2 regions of the Streptomyces sp. NPDC107581 genome follow, and region 1 is predicted to be linked to the other one. Evidence: riboswitches for the same ligand, from Rfam matches in the RefSeq annotation. Region 1 holds a riboswitch; the other holds the start of a gene.

Region 1 (7,616 bases):
CTCCATCAGTACGTTGAACCGCTTGACCGCGTTGGTGGAGCGCGCGGCCATGCCGTAGGCCTCGTCCACGCGCCTGAGGGCCTGCGGGAAGCTGATCTTCTCCCGCTGGGACAGGGCGTCGATCATCGCTTCCGCGCGCTCGCCGATGCCCCGCTTGGGGACGTTGAGGATGCGGCGCAGCGGCACCGAGTCCTCGGGGTTGGCAAGGACGCGCAGGTAGGCCAGGACGTCCCGGACCTCCTTGCGCTCGTAGAAGCGCACGCCGCCGACGACCTTGTAGGGCAGGCCGACGCGGATGAAGACCTCTTCGAAGACACGGGACTGGGCGTTGGTGCGGTAGAAGACGGCGACGTCCCCGGCCTTCGCCTCGCCCGCGTCCGTGAGGCGGTCTATCTCGTCGGCGACGAACTGGGCCTCGTCGTGCTCGGTGTCGGCGACGTAGCCGGTGATCCCCGCACCCTGGCCGGCGTTGGTCCACAGGTTCTTCGGGCGGCGGGACTCGTTGCGCTCGATGACCGCGTTGGCGGCGGACAGGATGGTCTGCGTGGAGCGGTAGTTCTGCTCCAGCAGGATCGTCGTGGCGTTCGGGTAGTCCTCCTCGAACTGGAGGATGTTGCGGATGGTCGCACCCCGGAAGGCGTAGATCGACTGGTCCGCGTCACCCACGACGCACAGCTCGGCGGGCGGCAGGTCGCCTTCGCCGGGCGGTACGTCGATGTCCCCGGCGGCCCGCTCGCCGGTGCCGACCAGCTCGCGCACCAGGGCGTACTGGGCGTGGTTGGTGTCCTGGTACTCGTCGACCAGGACGTGCCGGAAGCGGCGGCGGTAGTGCTCGGCGACGTCCGGGAAGGCGCGCAGCAGATTGACCGTCGTCATGATCAGGTCGTCGAAGTCGAGCGCGTTGGCCTCGCGCAGCCGCGACTGGTAGAGCGCGTAGGCCTGGGCGAGGGTCTTCTCGAAGCCGTCGCCCGCGCGGGCGGCGAAGTCCTCCTCGTCGATCAGCTCGTTCTTGAGGTTGCTGATCTTGGCGCTGAAGGACTTGGGCGGGAAACGCTTGGGGTCGAGGTCCAGGTCGCGGCAGACCAGGGCCATCAGCCGCTTGCTGTCGGCGGCGTCGTAGATGGAGAAGCTCGACGTGAAGCCGAGCTTCTTCGACTCGCGCCGCAGGATCCGTACGCAGGCGCTGTGGAACGTCATGACCCACATCGCGTTCGCGCGCGGGCCGACGAGCTGCTCGACGCGCTCCTTCATCTCGCCCGCGGCCTTGTTGGTGAAGGTGATCGCGAGGATCTGGCCCGGGTGCACCTGGCGCTCGGCGAGCAGATGCGCGATGCGGTGGGTGAGCACGCGGGTCTTGCCGGAGCCGGCGCCGGCGACGATGAGCAGTGGGGAGCCGGCGTGCACGACCGCGGCGCGCTGGTTCTCGTTCAGCCCCTGCAGGAGCGCTGCCGCGTCGAGCGCCGGGCGCGGGGCGCCGTCGCGGTAGTGGGCGTCGCGCTCCGGCGGTGCGTCGAACTTCCCGCCGAACAGATCGTCCGGAAGCGGCTCCGGAGCGTGATCGTCCTCGGGCGGTGGCGGGGGCTCCTCCTCGCGCCCGCGAGGGGCCTGGAGGTCCGCCAGGAAGCTGTCGTCAAAGAGGCTGCTCATCGCTCTCCGAGTTTAGGGCGCCGCACCGACAACCGGTCGCCACCCCGGAAACTCGGCCCCCGCACAGTCCGCTATCGGACACGACTACGGAGAGTTGATCATCGCGCCGCTCCGTGCCGATCGGCCCTCACGCTGCGGAAGTGCCTTGTCACCCGGGTATGAAAACGGCCTCAGGTCACGGAAATGTATCGGACATATGGCACACCAACCTTCACAGGAGTCACACGAGTTGGCTAGGTTGCCGTCAGGCCGCACGACCCCCTTCCGGCGAACGTCGCCGAGCGCAGCGGCCTCCGCCGAGTTCGGTGCGCCCCGCGCGGCCACCGGAGCCGGGGACCCACCGATCCTGGGGTGAATCGGCTGACTCCCGCCCGGGACGACGCCGTAGGGCAACCCTTCCGAGCCATCCGCCCGAACCCGACAGCTAACCCGGTAGGCGGCACATTGGAAGGAGTCGCCTCTCTTGGCGTCGCACCGCAAGCCGCGCCCCGGCGGAACCCTCGGGCCGGGCGTCCGCACGCCCGCCCTCGCCACCGCCGCCTTCACCTCCGTGGCCGTCCTGTCCCAGACGGCCGAGGCCGCCCCCGCCCTCGACGGCCGGCCCAGCCCGGCGGAGATCGAGAGGAAGGTCGACGAGTTCTACCGCCGGGCCGACACGGCGGCGGCGGAGGAGCCGGCCGGCCGGCCGCAGAAGCGGGTGGACGTCCTCGGCGAGGAGAGTGCCCGGCGCCCCGGCCCGCTCGCCAAGGCCCGTGACGGGCTGGGGCCGTTCGCCGCCGAACCGGACACGGCCGCCCTCCTCGCGGAGTATCCGCAGGACCACTTCGCCCCGCACCGGGTGATGAACCGGCTGGCCTCGCGGGTGAAGGGCGCTGCCGAGCGGGGCAGGACCACCGCGGCCCCCGGGACGCCGGCCGCGTCGCCGTACGACGTGAAGACGGCCAAGGCCACCGTTCAGGCGAAGCTCGTCACCGCGCGCGAGCTGCTGTCACGGCTGACGGCCCAGGAGAACACCGGGCCGGCCGCGCCCGGGCAGCAGAACCGCACGGAGCCCGCGCGGCAGACGGCCGGGCCGGCGCCGCTGCAGGCACCGGCACGGCAGGAGACCGCCCCGTCGGCCGGCGGATCCGCCGGCTCGTACGCCACCCGGGCCGACACGGCGGTCGCCTTCGCCCGGGCCCAGGTCGGCAAGCCGTACGTGTCCGGTGCCAGCGGCCCCGGCTCCTACGACTGCTCCGGCCTCGTCCAGGCCGCCTGGAGGGCCGCCGGCGTCAGCCTCCCGCGCGTCGGCCACGCCCAGGCCCACGCGGGCACCCGCGTGCCCCTCGCCGAGGCTCTCCCCGGTGACCTGGTCTTCTTCCACGGGGACAGCAGCCACGTCGGTCTCTGCACCGGCGACGGCATGATGATCCACGCCCCGAAGCCGGGCGCGCACGTCTGCGAGGAGTCCGTCCACCACGGCGGCGAATCGATCATCCACTGCGTGGTGCGGCCCGCCTGACCCGTGCTCTTTTCGAGCCCCACGCGCGCGTGCCCCCACCGTGCGGGCCGCCCCGCTCCCTAGCATCGGGCGCATGTCCGGCATCTCGGCTCTGCGTGCGTGGTGGGCGGGGCGTCCGCCGGCGGCGGGGGCCGCCGTCATGGCGACCGGCATCGTGTCGGTGAGCCTGCACCTGACGGGTGCCGAGACGCTGTCCCGCGCCTTCCTGTGGCTGACCTGCGTCGCCTGGGTGGCGCTCGCCGCGAGCTTCGCCGTCCGGCTGGTCGGGCAGTGGGAGCTGTGGGTCGCCGGGGCCCGGAGCCCCGGCGCGCTCACCGCCGTCGCCGCCACGGCGGTGCTCGGCACCCGGATCTCGGAGCTCGGCCGGCAGCAGCTCGCACAGGCGCTGCTGGCCCTGGCGGCGCTGCTCTGGCCGGCGCTGCTGCTTCCCGTCGTACGGCACTGGCAGCCGCGCATGCCGGGTGCGGTGTTCCTGTGTTGCGTGTCCGCCCAGGGGCTCGCGGTGCTGGCGGCCACGCTGGCCGCGGCCACGACGACGGCATGGCTCGCACGCGCCGCGATGGTGCTGTTCTGGCTGGGCCTGGTGCTCTACGGGCTCGCCCTGACGCACTTCGACGCACGGCAGGTCCTCGAGGGGGCCGGGGACCAGTGGATCGCGGGCGGGGCGCTCGCCATCTCGGCGCTGGCCGGGGCGAAGCTGCTGGCCGCCGACAGCCCGCGTCTGTACCTGTGGAACGACGACGACCACGACGTGCTGCGTGAGGTGACGGTCGTGCTGCTCGCGCTGGGCCTGGCCTCGTACGTGGTGCTGCTGGCCGCCGAGGTGGCCCGGCCGCGGCCGGGCTACGACGTGCGGCGCTGGGCGACGGTGTTCCCGATGGGAATGACGGCGGCGGCCACGCTGTCTGTCGTGGCCGCCGTCGGGGGCGAATGGCTGAAGGGGCCGGGGCGGGTACTGGTGTGGATCGCGGTGGCGGCGTGGCTCGTGGTCGCGGCCGGTGCGGCGGTGACGGCCCGGGCCGGGATCAGCCGGGCACGCTGAACGTCACGTCCACAGCACGGCGATGAAGATGTTCGCCATGGTCAGCAGGCCGACCAGACCGAAGAGGCGCTTGTCGACCTTCTCCTCGTCGCGCTGCACGTAGACCAGCCCGAGGATCACGATCAGCAGAGCCAGCTTCACGCCGATCTTGACGGCGTTGACGTGGTGGTCGTCGGCCTGGTTGAGGCCGACCAGCGCCACACCGGTGACCAGCATGGTGAGCGCGCCGTGCAGCATCCCGGGGACGAAGCGGGCCGTGCCCTGGCCCATCGCCTTCATCTGGGTGAGGAAACCGCCGAGCAGCGCCGCGATACCGATGATGTGCAGGCCGACGAAGAGATGGATGAGTACGTCCATGAGCCCGGAGCCTAATCAGGGGCTCCGGAGGCTCCTGTCACCGGGCCCGCCCACAGCACTCGTCGATCATGCATATATGCGCCCCATAGCACTCCCCGGCTCCCGCGTGACCCGCATTCCGCACATCGGTCACCACGCTGCGTGAAGACGACGACTCCAGGCGGGCGATGCTGTCACATACCGTCACGACGCGATCCGTCGCAGCCAGTTCCGTACAGTGCGTCACCCACCCGTCACCGTCCGGTTTAGCGTCCTCCCCCAGGTGACCGGCTCCCCACCGCCGTCCGGGTCAGGGGCGGCACTCGGTCACCACCCCCGAGAAAGGTCCGGCGGCGGCCCGTTCCCCCTGTGCGGGCCGGCGCCGGACTTCTCCGACCGCTCGGTCGCAGAAGTCCTACGGAAGGACGTGACGGTCCAGGTGGCAGCGCACCGAAAGCCCCGACAGCGCTCGCTCGGCGGCAACACCGTCCGTGCGGCGGCCACCATCGCCCTGGCGGGCGCGGCCGGCGCGACGGCCTTCGACGGGACGGGACACGCCGATCCGGAGCTGACGCCGGCCCAGGTGAAGACCAAGGTGGACAAGCTGTACCAGGAGGCGGAGGCCGCCACCGAGAAGTACAACGGCGCAAAGGAGAAGGCGGACACGGCCCAGCGGCGGCTGAACTCGCTGCGGGACGAGACCGCCCGCAGGCAGGACAAGTTCAACGCGGCCCGGAACGCTCTGGGTTCGTTCGCCACGGCGCAGTACCGCCAGGGCGGGATCGACCCCGTCTGGCAGCTCGCACTCTCCAGCGACCCGGACCGCTACCTGGACGGGGCCGCGTTCGCGGAGCGGGCCGGTGAGCGGCAGGCCGGGGCGGTGGCGCGGGTACGCGAACAGCTGCGGGAGATCGAGCAGTTGCGCGGCGCCGCCCGCGTCGAGGTGGCGTCGCTGCGGTCGCGGCAGGCCGAGCTGAAGCGGCAGAAGCAGACCATCACCGGAAAGCTGACGGAAGCGCGCAGGCTGCTGGCACGGCTCACTCCCCCGGAGCGGGCGCAGGTCACCGGCGGCGGCCCGGCGGCGGGCCGTGCCTCGCGGTCGGCCCCGGACCCCCGGGCGGCCCTGGAACGGGCCGGGTCCGTCGCCGCCCCCAACGCCCGGGCGGCGGCCGCCGTCGCCTACGCGTACCAGAAGCTCGGCAGCCCCTACGTATGGGGCGCCACCGGCCCGAACGCCTTCGACTGCTCGGGCCTGGCACAGGCGGCCTACCACTCCGCCGGCATCTCCCTGCCGCGCACCACCTACGCCCAGATCAACGCGGGCCAACGCGTCTCCCGGTCGCAACTCCAACCCGGCGACCTGGTGTTCTTCTACTCCGGCATCAGCCACGTCGGCATCTATGTCGGCAACGGCCAGATGATCCACGCTCCGAACCCGTCCGCGCCGGTCCGGCTCGCCCCCGTCGACCTGATGCCGTTCGCCGGAGCCACCCGGGTGGCCTGAGAGCGGCCGCCGAAGACCGGTCAGACCAGGCGGCGGGCCGTCGCCCAGCGCGTCAGCTCATGGCGGTTGGAGAGCTGGAGCTTGCGCAGGACCGCCGAGACATGGGACTCGACCGTCTTCACCGAGATGAACAGCTGCTTGGCGATCTCCTTGTAGGCGTACCCGCGGGCGATCAGCCGCAGCACCTCGCGCTCCCGCTGGGTCAGACGGTCCAGGTCCTCGTCGACCGGCGGGGCGTCGGTGGACGCGAAGGCGTCCAGGACGAACCCGGCCAGGCGTGGGGAGAAGACGGCGTCGCCCTCCTGAACGCGGAAGATCGAGTCGACCAGGTCGGTGCCGGTGATGGTCTTGGTGACATAGCCGCGGGCGCCGCCGCGGATCACGCCGATCACGTCCTCCGCCGCGTCCGACACGGACAGCGCGAGAAAGCGGACCGGCCGCTCGGCATCCGCCATCAACGCCGCGCACCGGCGCAGCACTTCACCCCCTCCGCCGCCCGGCAGGTGCACGTCGAGGAGGACCACCTCCGGCCGGGTCGCGGTGATGACCGTGACCGCCTGGTCGACGTCCGCGGCCTCGCCGACCACCTCGACGCCGGTCTGGGCGGTCTGCCCGATCTCGGCCTGGACTCCGGTGCGGAACATCCGGTGGTCGTCGACGAGCACCACGCGCACATGGCGCCCGCCCGGGCCGCCGCCGGCCGCGGGTCCGGACCCGGCCGCCCCCGCCGCTCCCGCCGTACCGCTCGCCTCGGTCGCGTCGCTCATGACGTCTTCTCCACCCTCTCCATGTCCAACTCGACCTCCGTGCCGCCGCCCGGCACGGTCCGCAGCCGGGCCGTACCGCCGTTGCGCTCCATGCGGCCGATGATCGATTCTCTGACGCCCATGCGGTCGTCGGGTATCGAGTCGAGGTCGAAGCCCGGGCCGCGGTCACGGACGGACACGAAGACCGTCCTTCCCTCGACTTCGGCATAGACCTGTACGGCACCGCCGTCGCCACCGTACTTGGCGGCGTTCACCATCGCTTCGCGCGCGGCCTGCATCTGCGCTGCGGTCCGCTCGTCGAGCGGGCAGTCACCGACCACGACCACCTCGATCGGCACCCCGTGCTTGTCCTCGACCTCGGCCGCGTTGCGCCGTACCGCTTCGGCGACCGTGTCCGGCTCGTCGGCCTCTTCCTTGCCGGTGCCCTCGGGCTTGTACAGCCAGGTGCGCAGGTCGCGCTCCTGGGCCCGGGCCAGGCGGCGCACCTCGTTCGCCTGGTCGGCGTTGCGCTGGATCAGGGTGAGGGTGTGCAGCACGGAGTCGTGGACGTGGGCGGCGACCTCGGCACGCTCCTGGGCGCGGATGCGCATCAGGCGCTCCTCGGACAGGTCCTGGGTCATACGGACCAGGTAGGGGCCGGCGAGCAGCGTGATGCCGACGATGACCACGAGGGCGGCCTGGAGGACCGCGCCGAGGTGAGCGGCCGAGCCCTGCATGACGAAGACGGCCGACACACCGGCCGTGACCAGCAGGACGCCGACGGCCGCCCGCAGCAGGCTGAGCGTGCGTCTGCGGCTGCCGACCTCCACCCAGCGGGCC
Region 2 (7,616 bases), 220 kb from region 1:
GCGTCGCGTCCGGCGACCTGGGCGGTGCCGTCGACGGTCACGGACGTGGTGTCGTCGACCGACTTCAGGGCCTCGTCGGCGAAGTCCTTGGGCGTGGCCGGCCGCTCGGCCCGGTGCTCCTTGCCGGAGGCGGCTTCGGTGCCGTGGTAGACCTCGTTGCTCTTGCTGTCGTAGCCCCACACGTCCTTGCCGCTGTGGATGAGGCTGTACTCGGCGCCGCTCTCCAGCAGCGACAGCTTCTGCCGGTCCGGGCCGTCGACGGCCACGCGCAGGGTGTGCGTGCCGGATACCAGCTCGGTGAGCTTGGACTTCGGGTCCGCGGAGGAGCCGTCACCGCCGCCCTGGGCAGCCCCCGAGGCCAGGCTGCTCTCCAGGCCGCCGAGGTCCGGCAGGCCGAGGTCGGTGCTGACCTTCACCGTGCCGGACAGCTGCTGCACGTCCGACTTGGCGATCTTCTCGATGAGCTGCTGGGCGGTGATCCTGGGCAGGTCGGGGTCACCGGAGTCGGCAAGCGCCGGGACCAGCCCGATCGTGGCCGCCGCCACCCCCACCACCGCGACCGGGACCACGTACCGGGCGGCCTTGCGGCGGCCCGAGCGCAGGTCCTCGTCCGGCGTGGCGCCCGCTGCGTCGTCGGATTCGTACGGTGCCATCTGTGCCTTACCTCCGTCGTCGGCGGCGGCTGTCCTCACTCTGGTCCACCTGAGCCGCCATTCTCACCCGAATCGGTGAGGAGTGGTGATTTCCGTGGTTTCCATCTGACCAAATCGGCCGCGCGGAAGCGTCAGACCTCGGAGGCAACTCCGTGTACGCCTGCGGTATGACAAGCGAGGGCGGCACCTCCCCCGACCCGTAGGGGTCCGGTGGGAGACACCGCCCTCGCACTCACCGCGGGCAGCCCCCGCGATCCCGTCTTGATCCGCCCGACCGGCCTTGCCCGATGCACGCAACCGGCCTGGCCCGATCCAACCGACCGGCCTCGCCCGATGCGCCCGACCGGCCTCGCCCGATGCGCCCGACCGGCCTGACCTGTTCCGACCGACGAGCCTGGCCCGTTCCGTTCGACAGGCCTAGCCGGCCCGGTGCACCACCGCGTCGCACAGCTCGATCAGCGCCGCCTTGGAGTCGCACTCCGGCAGCGGGGCCAGCACGGACCGCGCCTCCTCCGCGTACCGGACGGTGTCCCGGCGGGCCTGCTCCAGCGCGGGGTGCGCCCGCAGGGCGGTGAGCGCCTCGGCGAGCCGGGCGTCGTCGCTGAGGTCGGAGTCCAGCAGCTCGCACAGGGCGAGGTCCTCGGGCAGGCCGAGGCGTGCGGCGCGCTCGCGCAGCCGGAGCACGGGCAGCGTCGGGATGCCCTCGCGCAGGTCGGTTCCCGGGGTCTTGCCGGACTCGCGCGAGTCGGAGGCGATGTCCAGGACGTCGTCGGCGAGCTGGAAGGCGACCCCGAGCCGCTCGCCGTACTGGGTGAGCACGTCGACGACCGTCTCGTCGGCGCCGGACATCATCGCGCCGAACCGGCAGGAGACCGCCACCAGCGATCCCGTCTTGCCGCCGAGCACGTCCAGATAGTGCTCGACCGGGTCGCGGCCGTCCGAGGGACCCGCGGTCTCCAGGATCTGCCCGGTGACCAGCCGCTCGAACGCGAGGGCCTGCACCCGGACCGCCTCGGGGCCGAGGTCGGCGAGGATCTGGGAGGCACGGGCGAAGAGGAAGTCGCCGGTCAGGACCGCGACGGAGTTGCCCCAGCGCGTGTTGGCGCTGTCCACACCGCGCCGCACGGCCGCCTCGTCCATGACGTCGTCGTGGTACAGCGTGGCCAGATGGGTCAGCTCCACGACGACGGCAGACGGTACGACGCCCGGCGCGTACGGATCGCCGAACTGTGCCGCGAGCATCACGAGCAGCGGCCGGAACCGCTTCCCACCGGCCCGTACGAGGTGCTGCGCGGCCCCCGTGATGAACGGGACCTCGCTCTTGGTGGCTTCGAGCAAGCCTTCCTCGACAGCCGCCAATCCGGCCTGGACATCGGCTTCCAGAGCCTGGTCCCGCACGCTCAGCCCGAACGGCCCGACGACGGTCACGAGGGGTCTCCTGTCTGCTGGTGTCTGCTGGCGGTTACACGGTTTGTCGATAGGTCGCTGCCATCACTCAAGTCAGCGTATCCGGTCCTGTTTCGATCACCGATAGCGCCCACCGGTCCAGCCCGGGCGGTATCGGATCACGGCCGGTATGTTCTTGATCATCTGATAACGACAGACATGCATTGACTTAACAGGAACTCGTCCGATTTGTCGCGAACCGGGCCGTGAGCAAATTACTCCTTCCGTGTCACAGTCAGCTAATCCCTCTAATCCCTCATGTCCTATTTGATGCAGTTTGCTATTTCGTGAGTTGGGTCACGCGGGCCGACATATCCAGCCACCCGGCACCACCACCGTTCCCCCTTGCGGCACCGGCCAGTTGAGCGTTGGCAACAGCAAAGGATCAAGTACCCCATACGGGACAGACCAAGGTCAACTGGCACGTTGTGTGAATCCACTACTTGTTCCGGACATGTGCTCTCGCATAGCTTCCGGGCCTGTCAGGCGAACGCCGAATCCTGCCGCGTCTGACACCACCCATCGACGAACTCATTCGTACGGCAGGAGCGGGGGACCCAGGTAAGCCGCTGGACCGGGCGGCACATGTTGCAGACGCACATGTCGTCACCGGAACGGCTAGGGGTGAAGCCAGGCCTCCCCGGAGGTCCGGCCGGGCAACTCCCCGCGCCCGAACCCGACAGCTCACCTCGTAGGCGACGGAGAGGACATCGCCATGCCTGCTGCCGCTCAGCACCTCCGCATTCGCACCAACCGCCTCATCCGCACGCTCACCGTCGCCGGCACCGGCGCCGCGGTCCTCGCCCTGCCGCTCATCGGCGCGGCCGACGCCTCCGCAGCCACCCCCACGGCCACCACGCCGTCCACCACGCTCGCCGGGTACCCGAACAACCTCGACGGCTGGATCCACGAGTCGCTCGCGATCATGGCCGAGAAGAAGATCCCGGGCACCTACAACGGCATCCACCGCAACATCATCCGCGAGTCCTCGGGCAACCCGAACGCCATCAACCTCTGGGACTCCAACGCCGCCAAGGGCATCCCGTCCAAGGGCCTGCTCCAGGTCATCGACCCGACGTTCAACACCTACCACGTGGCCGGAACGTCCTTCGACATCTACGACCCGGTCGCGAACATCACCGCCGCCTGCAACTACGCGGCCGCGCGCTACGGGTCGATCGACAACGTCAACGGCGCCTACTGACGAGCGTCCGCGGCGGGCCCTACTGATATCCCGGTCAGTCGGTCGGGAACAGTCTTTCGAGGACGACGGCAATGCCGTCGTCCTCGTTCGACAGGGTGACCTCGTCGGCGACCGCCTTGAGTTCCGGGTGGGCATTGGCCATGGCGACACCGTGCGCGGCCCAGTCGAACATGGGGATGTCATTGGGCATGTCGCCGAAGGCCAGGGCCCGGCCGGCGGCGATCCCCAGGTGGTCGGCCGCCAGCGCCAGCCCCGTCGCCTTGGTGACACCGCACGGCTGGAGTTCCACGGTCCCCGGCCCCGACATCGTGACCGTCGCCAGCGAGCCCACCACCGAGCGCGCGATCGTCGCCAACTCGTCGTCGGACAGGGCGTGATGGCGCAGCAGCACCTTGCTGATGGGCTCGCACCACAGGTCGTCGCGCCGGCCGACCCGCACGGCGGGCAGGGTCGGGTGCGGCATCAGATACCCCGGCTCGATCAGCGTGAGGCCGTCCACCCCGTCCTGGTCGACGGCCGCGTAGACCTGCCCCACCTCGGCCTCGATCTTGCCGAGCGCGGTCTCGGCGAGCTCCCGGTCGAGGCGCACCGACCACAGCAGACGACCGGCTCCGGCGTCGTAGACCTGCGCGCCCTGCCCGCAGACCGCGAGCCCCGTGCACCCGAGGCCGTCCAGCAGGGGCCGCACCCGGGGGGCCGGGCGGCCCGTCACCACCAGATGCCGGGCGCCGGCCCCTGCCGCCCTCGTGAGCGCGGCGAGCGACCGGTCCGAGACGGTGTCGTCACCACGCAGCAGTGTCCCGTCCAGGTCAGTGGCGATCAGTGCGTATGCGGGGGGTGCAGCCATGATCAGAGAATACGGACAGCGCACCCCGCCGACTCACCCTGTTGTCCGCCGACTTGTGCGCTTCTCACCCCCAAGTGGTGCCTGCGGGCTCCCTGATGGCGGTGTTGATACGGTCGGGCCTGGCGGTGAGCGGGATGGTGAGCATCCGCGCGGAGAGCTGCTTCTCGCCTCGCCGAAGCAACCGGCCGCTTCAGCCCACAGGGCGTGCGGCACCGCACCTCGGAGCGGTCGGCGCGCCGCGTGACCCGCTCGGTCGGCTGCGGCGCCGCCCGCGCGGCCCCGGAGAACCGGGGCGCCTCGGGCCGGGCGCAGACGGCCGCGATCCGCTCCTCGCTCGCACCGGCCCCGCGCGGGCCGACCGCGCGGCGTGCACACAGGCGCTGCAGCCGTTGGTCTTCCCCGGCCGGCGGGGACCGGGGATCCACGTCCTCCCCCGTCCACGCCCTCCTCTTCCGCATCCGGCGCCTGGACGACGACCGTCACCCGTTCGGTGATGTGCTGCCCGCCGGTCTCAGCGGTGCGCCGCCGCCAGGTGCTGGGCCAGGCGCGGCGAGGCGAACTCCGTGCCGCAGACGAAGCGCATCACCGGGCCGTAGGAGGACGCCGCCGGAAGGCCGGTGAAGTACAGACCGGGGACCGAGGAGACATAGCCGGCGCCGAGCCTGGGGGCGCCCCTGCTCACCGCGAGGCGGGTGCGCAGTTCGTGGCCGAGGAAGTCCATCGCGGCGATGTTCACCCGGTAGCCGGTGGCCGCGATGACGTGGTCGGCGGGCAGCTGCTCGACGGGTCCGCCGTGCGTGCGGACGGTGAGGACCGGGGTGCCGTCCTGGGCCTCGGCGCCCAGCACCCGCTCGACCTCCTGGACCTGGACCTTGTCCTCGAAGCGGTCGCGCAGCCACCAGGCGCCGAGCGGGCCGAGGACCCGGCGGACCAGGTAGTGGCGGGTCCGGGCGGGCAGGAAGCGGTACGGCTGCGGGTAGTAGCTGAGCGCCCACAGGGACCAGGCACGGCCGAAGGGGGACTCGGGGCGCAGCTTCGGCTGGTCCCAGGGCGGGGCCCCGAAAGCGACCCGGCCGCGGCCGCGCGAGACCACGCGCACCTGGGCTCCGGCCTCGGCGGCGAGCGCCGCCGTCTCCAGTGCGGACTGGCCGGCGCCGACGACGATCAGCTCCTTGCCGGCGAAGCGGGTGAGGTCGTGGTGCTGGGAGCTGTGGGAGACCGGCCCGGTGGGTGCGGGTCCGTCGGCCGCCGCTCCCGCCAGCTCCGCCGGGAAGTGGGCGAATCCCGACAGGCCGGTGGCGACCACGACCGCGCGGGCGGTGAACAACTCTCCCGAGTCCAGCTTGAGTTCGAACCCGCCGCTCTTGTCCCGGTCGACGGAGACGACGCGGACCCGCTCCAGTTCGGGCAGCAGCTTCTGCTGGAACCACTCGCCGTAGGCGACGAAGGTCTCCGCCGGGATGATGTCCTCGTCGGTGACCAGCCGGCGGATGCCGGCCGCGTCGCAGTAGTCGGCGAGGGTGTGTCCGGGCTGCGGGCAGTCGAGGTTGGAGGCGGCGGGGGTCGACTTGAGGAGCATGCCCGCGGGCATGTGCTCGCGCCAGCTGACCATGGGGTCGCCGAAGACGCGGACGGGGATGCCGCGCGCCCGCAGATGGGCGGCGGTGGACAGGCCGTACGGCCCGGCCCCGATGACTGCAACCGGTCGAATCACGAAGTCCCTCCCCAGAGACACGGTGCGCCACAGTGGTGGCCTTGCCTACTTCGTGGCGGTGGTGGTGCTGCCTCGGCGGTTGGTCCGCCACAGCTGATAGAGGTGCTTCGCGCCCGGGCGCACGAAGCGGGCGAGCATCGTGAGGAACGGCAGCGGGTCGTCCCCCGCGAGCCAGGCCAGCTCCGTCCCGCTCGGCCTCGCCGGCGCGTGCGGCGTCGTATAGCCGCTGCGGCGGTAGGCGAGGAGGGCGGGCAGGTCGATGTTCTCCACGATGTAGCGGTGGCCGGCGCGCTGCTCCCCCTCCGGAACGGGCCGGCCGGTCAGGTTCAGGTGCATGGCGCGGACGACGTCCACTCCCGACTCGTTCTCGAAGAGCCGGAACTGGGCGCCCATGCGCGGGTTGAAATCGAGGAGCTTGTACTGTCCGTCGCGCCGGTCGAAGCGCAGGTCGAGGTCGATGATGCCGCTGAAGCCGATCTGTTTGATGAAACGCGCGGCGAGGTCGGCGAGTTCCGGGTTGTCGACGACGTACGCGTTCGCCGTCATACCCGCGTGCGGCGGCCAGGAGCGGACCTTGACGCCGGTGAAGAGGGCCAGCGGGCTGGAGTCGGCGTCGAAGCAGGCGTGCACGATCCAGTCCTCGGCCTCCTCCCTCGGCAGGTACTCCTGGAGGATCACGCCGGGCTGTTCGCCCCAGTCGCGGGCGAGGGTGAGCAGGCCCTCACGGGTGGCGATCCTCGTGGTGCCGTTGACGGCGGGCCGTCTGCGCCGCACGAACGCCTCCCGGTTCTTGGCCACCACCGGGAAGCGGGCCGCGTCGGCGAAGGCGGCGATCTCGTCGTACGACTCGGGGAACGCGGCCGAGGGGCTCGCGATGCCGTGTTCCACGCACAGCTCGTGCAGGCCCTGCTTGCTGGCCAGCCGGCGGGGCAGTGCGGGGTCGACACGCGGGAAGAGAAAGGGACCGGCCAGATCGTCCTGGTGCTCGGCGATCAGGACGGCCGCCTCCTCGTCCGTCGGGATCAGAACGGTCGGACGGCCGATCCGGCGGCCGATGCGCAGCAGGCCCTCGACCAGGTGGTCCGGCTCCTCGGCACCGGTCGTCGGCCAGACGAACGCCCGTCTGAGATAGCGGGAGGAGGCCGCGGGAGTGTAAGGATCCTCGGTGATCGCATACATGGGAACGCCGAGGCGGCCCAGGCTGCGGATCGCGCCGACACCGCCGTGGTGCAGCGGATAGTCGCCGAATTTGACGATCAGCCCCGGCACGTCACGGTCCGCCTCGAAAGGCACACTGACGGCGTTTCCGGCCACGGGTCCCCCCACGTGTCCCCCCTACGGACCGGACCCACCCCGTCCGTGTCCCCCAAAGGACGCTAAGCCGGAATTGCCGCCTCCGACAAGACCTATTCGGACATTGCGAACTCTTTAGACACTGTTCGGGCAACCTTCCGTACACCCCTTGCGGCACTGCCCAAGACGCGCGCCTCGGCCGTAACGTGTGGCGCGAGCACACGGAACGCATCGCCATGCATGGCCCGGATGAGAGCGAGGCAGCACCCCATGCCCCCCTTCGACGTCCCCGAGGGCGACCCCTTCGGCCCGCACAACCTCCCCTATGGCGTGTTCTCGCCTTCCGGCAGCACGGAGCGGAGGGTCGGCGTCCGGCTCGGTGACCACGTCCTCGACGCGGGCGCCGCGGCCGCCGCGCTCGGCTCGCCGTACGTCTCCCTCCTCGCACGGCCCAGCCTC

What was found. A riboswitch is a leader RNA that binds a small molecule or an ion and turns the genes downstream of it on or off. The one in region 1 is predicted to bind cyclic di-AMP.
Region 2: another riboswitch for cyclic di-AMP. It lies ahead of ACZ7P3_RS20545 (transglycosylase SLT domain-containing protein); the one in region 1 lies ahead of ACZ7P3_RS19465 (C40 family peptidase).

The regions. Positions count from the first base shown of each region.
Region 1 is NZ_JBVKBH010000007.1:135,160-142,775, forward strand. It holds gene pcrA (DNA helicase PcrA) at 1-1,647, opposite strand, end outside; cyclic di-AMP (ydaO/yuaA leader) riboswitch at 1,946-2,102, shown strand; gene ACZ7P3_RS19465 (C40 family peptidase) at 2,111-3,148, shown strand; gene ACZ7P3_RS19470 (SLAC1 family transporter) at 3,222-4,190, shown strand; gene ACZ7P3_RS19475 (hypothetical protein) at 4,194-4,547, opposite strand; gene ACZ7P3_RS19480 (C40 family peptidase) at 4,966-6,030, shown strand; gene ACZ7P3_RS19485 (LuxR C-terminal-related transcriptional regulator) at 6,051-6,797, opposite strand; gene ACZ7P3_RS19490 (ATP-binding protein) at 6,794-7,616, opposite strand, start outside.
Region 2 is NZ_JBVKBH010000007.1:353,724-361,339, forward strand. It holds gene ACZ7P3_RS20535 (LolA family protein) at 1-653, opposite strand, end outside; gene ACZ7P3_RS20540 (polyprenyl synthetase family protein) at 1,071-2,081, opposite strand; cyclic di-AMP (ydaO/yuaA leader) riboswitch at 2,613-2,810, shown strand; gene ACZ7P3_RS20545 (transglycosylase SLT domain-containing protein) at 2,815-3,303, shown strand; gene ACZ7P3_RS20550 (HAD family hydrolase) at 3,338-4,150, opposite strand; gene ACZ7P3_RS20555 (FAD-dependent oxidoreductase) at 4,662-5,864, opposite strand; gene ACZ7P3_RS20560 (carboxylate--amine ligase) at 5,910-7,157, opposite strand; gene fahA (fumarylacetoacetase) at 7,428-7,616, shown strand, end outside.